3 regions of the Burkholderia alba genome follow, and region 3 is predicted to be linked to each of the others. Evidence: predicted binding sites of a transcription regulator. Region 3 holds the regulator's gene; each other region holds the start of a gene.
What was found. Region 3 encodes FliA, which starts transcription of late flagellar genes. Its sites were predicted from a motif close to CTAAAGTTTNNNNNNNNNNNGCCGNTA; they were not measured.

Region 1: a site for FliA is predicted at 712-738, ahead of RZR99_RS04705 (DUF4088 family protein). Genes of this name have one in related genera too.
Region 2: a site for FliA is predicted at 886-912, ahead of flgK (flagellar hook-associated protein FlgK). Genes of this name have one in related genera too.

The regions. Positions count from the first base shown of each region.
Region 1 is NZ_JAWJWL010000003.1:281,797-284,057, reverse strand. Features, by position in the region: gene RZR99_RS04715 (AzlC family ABC transporter permease) at 1-346, shown strand, start outside; gene RZR99_RS04710 (AzlD domain-containing protein) at 343-684, shown strand; gene RZR99_RS04705 (DUF4088 family protein) at 932-1,723, shown strand; gene RZR99_RS04700 (hypothetical protein) at 1,889-2,236, opposite strand.
Region 2 is NZ_JAWJWL010000007.1:133,551-135,811, forward strand. Features, by position in the region: gene RZR99_RS10055 (flagellar brake protein) at 42-797, shown strand; gene flgK (flagellar hook-associated protein FlgK) at 970-2,261, shown strand, end outside.
Region 3 is NZ_JAWJWL010000006.1:246,182-248,442, forward strand. Features, by position in the region: gene flhF (flagellar biosynthesis protein FlhF) at 1-90, shown strand, start outside; gene RZR99_RS09115 (MinD/ParA family ATP-binding protein) at 83-895, shown strand; gene RZR99_RS09120 (RNA polymerase sigma factor FliA) at 949-1,680, shown strand; S-adenosyl-L-homocysteine riboswitch at 1,757-1,885, shown strand; gene ahcY (adenosylhomocysteinase) at 1,918-2,261, shown strand, end outside.

The DNA.
Region 1 (2,261 bases), on a different contig from region 3:
CAGCATCGGTCCGCACTACTGCTTCGGCTCGGGTCTCGCGATGTACGTGAACTGGCAGGTCTGGACGATCGCCGGGCTGTTGTTCGGCGCGGCCTTTCCCGGCCTGCAGGCGCTCGGTCTCGACTTCGCGATGGCGGCGACCTTCATCGCGATCGTCGTGCCGCAGCTCGTCGCGCTGCGCTATCTGGCGGCCGCCGCGACCGCCGGCACGCTCGCGTACGCCTGCCACGCATGGCCGTACAAGCTCGGCCTGCTGGCCGCCGTGGCGGTGGGCGTCGCCGTGGGCGTCGCGCTGTCGCTGCGCGACTTCGCGGCCGGACACAATCGCCCGGAGGCCGCATCGTGACCTATCTGCTTCTGATCGTCGGGATGGCCTTCATCACCTACGCGATTCGCACAACCCTCTTCCTGTTCGGCGAACGGTTGACGTTTGCGCCGCTGCTGCGCACCGCGCTCGGTTTCGTGCCGGTGACGGTGCTGACCGCGATCGTCGTGCCGATGACCATCGCGCCACACGGCGGCGGCGCGGAACTGACCTGGCGCAACCCGCAGCTGATCGGCGGGCTGGCCGCCGTGCTGGTGTCGGCGGCCACGCGTCGGCCGCTGCTGACGATTGCCGTCGGCCTCGCGGTGTTCTTTTTCTGGCAAGGCGTCGTCCTGCCGCGCGGCTGGCTGCCGGTCTGAGCCGCCGCCCCCGTCGCGGCGGGCGGCCTCAAGTTCCGGCCCCGGCTGCCGTTAAGCGGGTGTAGACCCGCCATCGGTCGCGGCGGGATCCGACCTGTTGACGTCAGCAGCGCGAGCGGCGCAGACCGCCGGCGCGCGTCCGGCTGTCCGGCCCGTACAGCCCGCGCGCCTGCCGCCGCCACTGCGGCCCGGCTTCCTGACGTCGGCACGCCACTCACGCCGGCCGGCATCGAGCATCGAGAAACCCATGGGCCAGATCACCCTATCCATCAAGGACGACACCCTCGACTCCTTGCGCAAAGACTACGAAGCGTTCCTGCGCGTGTCGCTCAAGCTCGATCCGCAGTTCGCGACGCCGTCGTTCGAGGATTTCCTGCGCGCCAAGCTGCTCGACAACATGGTGCCGCTCACCGAGCACGCGGTGCAGCGGATGCTCCAGGGCGGCCAGTACGCGTGGGCGAAGCGCACGCTCGACAAGGAATTTCCCGACGTCGTCGCGGTCCTGATGCGGCAGGCGGGCGAATTCGGCTTCGGCTTCGCGTCGCGCTCCGAATGGACTCCGGACGAACTCGCGAAGGCCTGCCGCGATTGGGCGGCCGCGATCGTCACGGACGCGGAGGGCGAGGAAGTGCTGATCGATCCGCTCGCCGCGCAGATCAAGGCGGCCGCGCAGGATATCCAGTCGCTCGAGGAACAGATGCAGACGCCCGCGTGGCGGCTCGCCGAATCGCTGCGACAGCGGGTGTACGAGGCAAAGATCGCTTGCGAGATGAGTGTCGGCAGCGCCGCGCGCGAGAAACTCGGCGAACTGCGCGGCCTGCTGAGGCTCGGGCTCGCGCACGGCTCGTTCCAGAAGCAGGAGGCGCAGCAGATCATGGAATATCTGCGGCTCCTGAAACCCGAAATCTTCATCGACGAGCCGTACGACATCTTCTCGCGGATGGCCGCGTGGCTGCGCAGCCTCTTCATGGTCGCCGTGCCGGCGCGCCAGGCATCCGGCCAGCCTCAACAGCAGCAACCGCGACAACGCCGCCCGTAAACGGCGCGCGGCCCCTCACGGGCCGCGCTGCCCGACCCGCGAACGGGCCCGGCCAAGGATGCCGATGGACCGCATCAGGCCCTGTCGGACCGGGCACGCCGGCGAACCTCGGGCGGGCCTTCCGGGGCGAACCGCCCGGCCGCTCGCCGGCGTACCCTGACGGACTTATTCGCCCGTGCCGGCCTTCGCGCCGCCGTTGACCGACACCGAGCCGCCGGCCGCGCCGCCGAGCCCGTTCGTCGCGCCGTCGGCAGCACCGCCCGCCTTCGCCTTCGCATGCGACACATGCTTCCTGGCCGAATGCTTGACCGCGTTCGTCGCGTTTTCCGGGGTCGCGGTCGACACATCGCCGCCCGCCTTCAGTTGCGCATCCGCGCCGGCCTGCTGGCCCGACACCGCGGCCGAGCCGCCCGCCGAACCCTGCGCGGAGACGCCAGCCGTCTGCGCGAACGCGGCGGTCGTTGCAAACGCCGCCACCGCGGCACCGACCAGCATCGTACGAATCGTGGACATTGCAATCCTCCTCAAGAAAGTGGCA
Region 2 (2,261 bases), on a different contig from region 3:
GGCACGCTGGGCGCAAACAAAAAGACGAACACCGGCAAGCCATGAATATCGAACAGTCGACGGGTCAGGCCCAGGATGCTGCGCATTCCGGCCATGACTACGGCCGCCGCAATCCGCTGGAAATCGGCGTGCAATTGCGCAACCTCGTCAATCGCGGCGATTTCCTGACCGTCCAGTACCACGGCGGCCAGCTCGTTACCCGCATCCTCGATGTCGACGTCGGCGCGCGGACCTTCGTGTTCGATTGGGGTGCGCTGGCCGACCAGAACGCCGGCATCCTTGCCGCGCCGCGCTGCATTTTCATGGCCTCGCCCGACGGCGTGCGGGTCGAATTCACCACCGTGACGCCGCGCGAGACCCGCTACGAAGACCTGCCCGCATTCGAGGCCGATTTCCCCGAGGTGCTGTATTTCGTGCAGCGCCGCGAGTATTTCCGGGTCGACGCGCCGATTCTCGATCCCTACGTCTGCCGCGGCACGCTGCCCGACGGCGAGACTTTCCTGTTCGAAGTGCACAACCTGTCGCTCGGCGGCCTCGGCGTGCGCACGGCGGACGAGCGCGTGTCGGGGCTCGAACTGGGCATGCTGCTGCCGGACGTCGAGCTGAACCTGAACGGGCACGGCAAGCTGTCGCTCGACCTGCAGCTCGTGTCGCACCGCGCGACCGACGTGCCGAACGGCTCGCGCCGCTACCAGCTGGGCTTTCGCTTCATGTCGCTGCCCGGCAGCGCGGAAAACACGCTGCAGCGCCTGATCACGCAGCTCGAAATGAAGCGCCGCCAGCTGGCGCGCGCCTGACGCCGGACGGCGGGGCGGGCCCGGGCGGACGCCGCGCGGGCGCCGCTTTCGCGGCGTTGCGCGGCGCGCGGTTTTCGCGCGCCCAACCCTCAATTTTTTCTCCGCGCGGCCGTTATACCGGGTGTTCACGCAACCCGGCGGCCGCGGCGCGGCTGGCCCATCAGGATCGCGCATGTCCAATAACCTCATGTACATCGGCGTCAGCGGGCTCAATGCCGCGCTGTGGGGAATCACGACGACCGGCCAGAACATCAGCAACGCGGCGACGCCCGGCTATTCCGTCGAGCGCCCCGTGTATGCGGAGACGAGCGGCCAGTACACCGGCAACGGCTTCCTGCCGGCGGGCGTGTCGACGGTCACGGTCCAGCGCCAATACAGCCAGTACCTCTCGAACCAGCTGAACAGCGCGCAGACGCAAGGCGGCGCGCTGTCGACCTACTACAACCTGGTCACGCAGCTGAACAACTACATCGGCAGCCCGACGGCCGGCATTTCCAGCGCCATCACGGGCTATTTCACCGGCCTGCAGAGCGTCGCGAACAATCCGGCCGATCCGGCGACGCGCCAGACCGCGCTGAGCAACGCGAAGGTGCTGGCCGACCAGATCACGGCGGCGGGCCAGCAGTACGACCAGTTGCGCCAGGGCGTCAACACGCAGCTCACCAACACGGTGTCGCAGATCAACGGCTACACGTCGCAGATCGCGCAGCTCAACCAGCAGATCGCCGCGGCGAGCGCGCAGGGACAGCCGCCCAATCAGCTGCTCGATCAGCGCGACCTGGCGGTCTCGAACCTGTCGCAACTGGTGGGCGTGCAGACGGTGCAGAATTCCGACGGCTACAGCGTGTTCCTGTCGAACGGCCAGCCGCTCGTCGTCGCGAGCCAGAGCTACCAGCTCGCGGCGGTGACGTCGCCGTCCGATCCGAGCGAACTGACGATCGCGTCGCAAGGCGTCGCGGGCTCGAATCCGCCCGGCCCGAACCGCTATCTGTCCGATTCGTCGCTGTCGGGCGGCTCGCTCGGCGGCCTGCTCGCGTTCCGCAGCCAGACGCTCGATCCCGCGCAGGCGCAGCTCGGCGCGCTCGCGACCAGCTTCGCGTCGCAGGTGAACGCGCAGAACGCGCTCGGCATCGACCTGTCGGGCAACGCGGGCGGCAATCTGTTCACGGTCGGCGCGCCCGTCACCTACGCGAACCAGGCGAATACCGGCAACGCGGCGCTCAACGTGTCGTTCGCGAACGGCGCGCAGCCGACCACGAGCGACTACACGCTATCCTTCGACGGCACCAAGTACACGCTCACCGACCGCGCGAACGGCAACGTGGTGGGCTCGGCGAACACGCTGCCCGGCCAGATCGCGGGCCTCAACTTCTCGATGACGGGCACGATGTCGCCGGGCGATTCGTTCACCGTGCTGCCGACGCGCGGCGCGCTGAACGGTTTCGGCCTCGCGACCACCAACTA
Region 3 (2,261 bases):
TTCGTGCCGCACGACGAAGACCTGCCGGCGCTGCTGTCCGCGCTGACCGCACGCTCGAGCGCCGAGCTGCATGAGGTTCGATTTGGATAAACGCATAACCGATCAGGCTGAAGGCTTGCGGCGTCTGCTCGCCGGCCGCTCGTCGCGCGTCGTCGCGGTGACGGGCGGCCCGGCGGGGGTCGGCTGCACATCGTCGGTAGTGAACCTGGCCGCCGCGCTCGCGGCGCTCGGCAAGGACGTGCTCGTGGTCGACGAGCGCGCCGACGTCCATTCGGTGGCCGCGACCTGGTGCGGCGCCTGGCTGCGCGAGGGCGAGGCGGTGCGCCACGACCTCGGTTTCTCGGTGCTGGCGGCATCGCGGCTCGCGCGCTCGGGCTATCGCGACGTCGCGCCCGCCGCGCTGCTCGACGGCGTCGCGGACATCGTGCTGGTCGATACGCAGCTCGATTCGCACGGGGCGTTTTCGCCGCTCGCGCGCGACGCGCACGACGTGCTGATCGTCACGCGGGTGGCCGCGCAGGCGATCACCGAGGCCTATGCGTGCATGAAGCGGCTGCACTATGCGCACGCGCTCGGACAGTTCCGGGTGCTGATGAACCACGTGCAGAACCGCGCGGATGCGAAAGCCGCCTACGACAACCTCGCGGGGGTCGCGAGCCGCTACCTGACGGTGTCGCTGTCGGAGGCCGGCTGCGTGACGGTCGATCCGCTGATCGAGCATGCGCGCGAGCTGGTGCGCACCGTGGTGGACGCGTTTCCGTCGGCGGCGGCGGCGCGGGATTACCGGCAGATCGCCGCCGATCTGCTGTATTGGCCGTTGCGTCCGGGTCCGGGCGCGGGCCGGGCCCGAACAGGAAGTTCGGCGTTTGAACGGGGTGCGGCGCAAGCCGCCTGAACGCCAAGGGTCTGCTTCCACGTGGAAACAGATCCCAGCTAAGAGAGGGCACGATGTACAACGCTCAAGGAAAGATCTCCCAGGACGAGGTGCTGGCGCAGTACGCGCCGCTGGTGCGCCGGCTGGGGCTGCAGCTCGTCGCCAAGATGCCGGCGAGCGTGGATCTCGACGACCTGATCCAGGCCGGCATGATCGGCCTGCTCGACGCGGCGGGCCGCTACAAGGAAGACCAGGGGGCGCAGTTCGAAACCTATGCGACCCAGCGGATCCGGGGCGCGATGCTCGACGAACTGCGCAGCAACGACTGGCTGCCGCGCAGCCTGCGCAAGACGTCGCGCGAGGTCGAGCATGCGGTTCACCAGATCGAGCAGCAGCTCGGCCGCCCGGCGAGCGAAACCGAAATCGCCACGCACATGCAGATGCCGCTCGACGAATACCAGTCGATGCTGCAGGACCTGCACGGCAGCCAACTGATCTATTACGAGGATTTCGACCGCTCGGCCGACGACGAACCGTTCCTCGACCGCTACCGCGTCGATCATTCCGATCCGCTGTCGGCGCTGCTCGACGATCACCTGCGCAACGCGCTGATCGAGGCGATCGAGCGGCTGCCGGAGCGCGAGAAACTGCTGATGTCGCTGTACTACGAAAGGGGTCTGAATCTTCGAGAGATCGGCGCGGTGCTCGAGGTCAGCGAGTCGCGGGTCTGCCAGTTGCACAGCCAGGCGGTGGCGCGACTGCGGGCGCGGCTGCGCGAGCAGGCCTGGGTCGGCGCGGAGCACTGAGCGGCCGGGCCCCGGGCGAATCGTTGCCCGATACAGTCAGGAAATCTTCGCTTCTATTTGCTACAATCCACCCTTCGTTTCCGAGGAGCGTTGCGACGGGCTCAGTCCCGCCAGGCTCGGAAGCTTTCAATGAGCGGCCGCGCGGGCCCCGGGGCACGAACCCGAGTGCGCGCACCGGCCGCTTTCTGAACGGCGCTCACGTCACATTTCTAGAACTTTTTTAGAAAGGAGGGCGTGATGAACGCCGCAGTCATCGATTCCATTTCCTCGCAAGATTACGTTGTCGCCGACCTGGCGCTGGCCGCCTGGGGCCGCAAGGAACTGAACATCGCCGAGACCGAAATGCCCGGCCTCGTGCAGATCCGCGACGAATACAAGGCGCAGCAGCCGCTGAAGGGCGCGCGCATTGCCGGTTCGCTCCACATGACGATCCAGACGGGCGTCCTGATCGAAACGCTGAAGGCGCTCGGCGCCGACGTGCGTTGGGCGTCGTGCAACATCTTCTCGACGCAGGATCACGCGGCCGCCGCGATCGTCGAAGCCGGCACGCCGGTGTTCGCGTTCAAGGGCGAGTCGCTCGA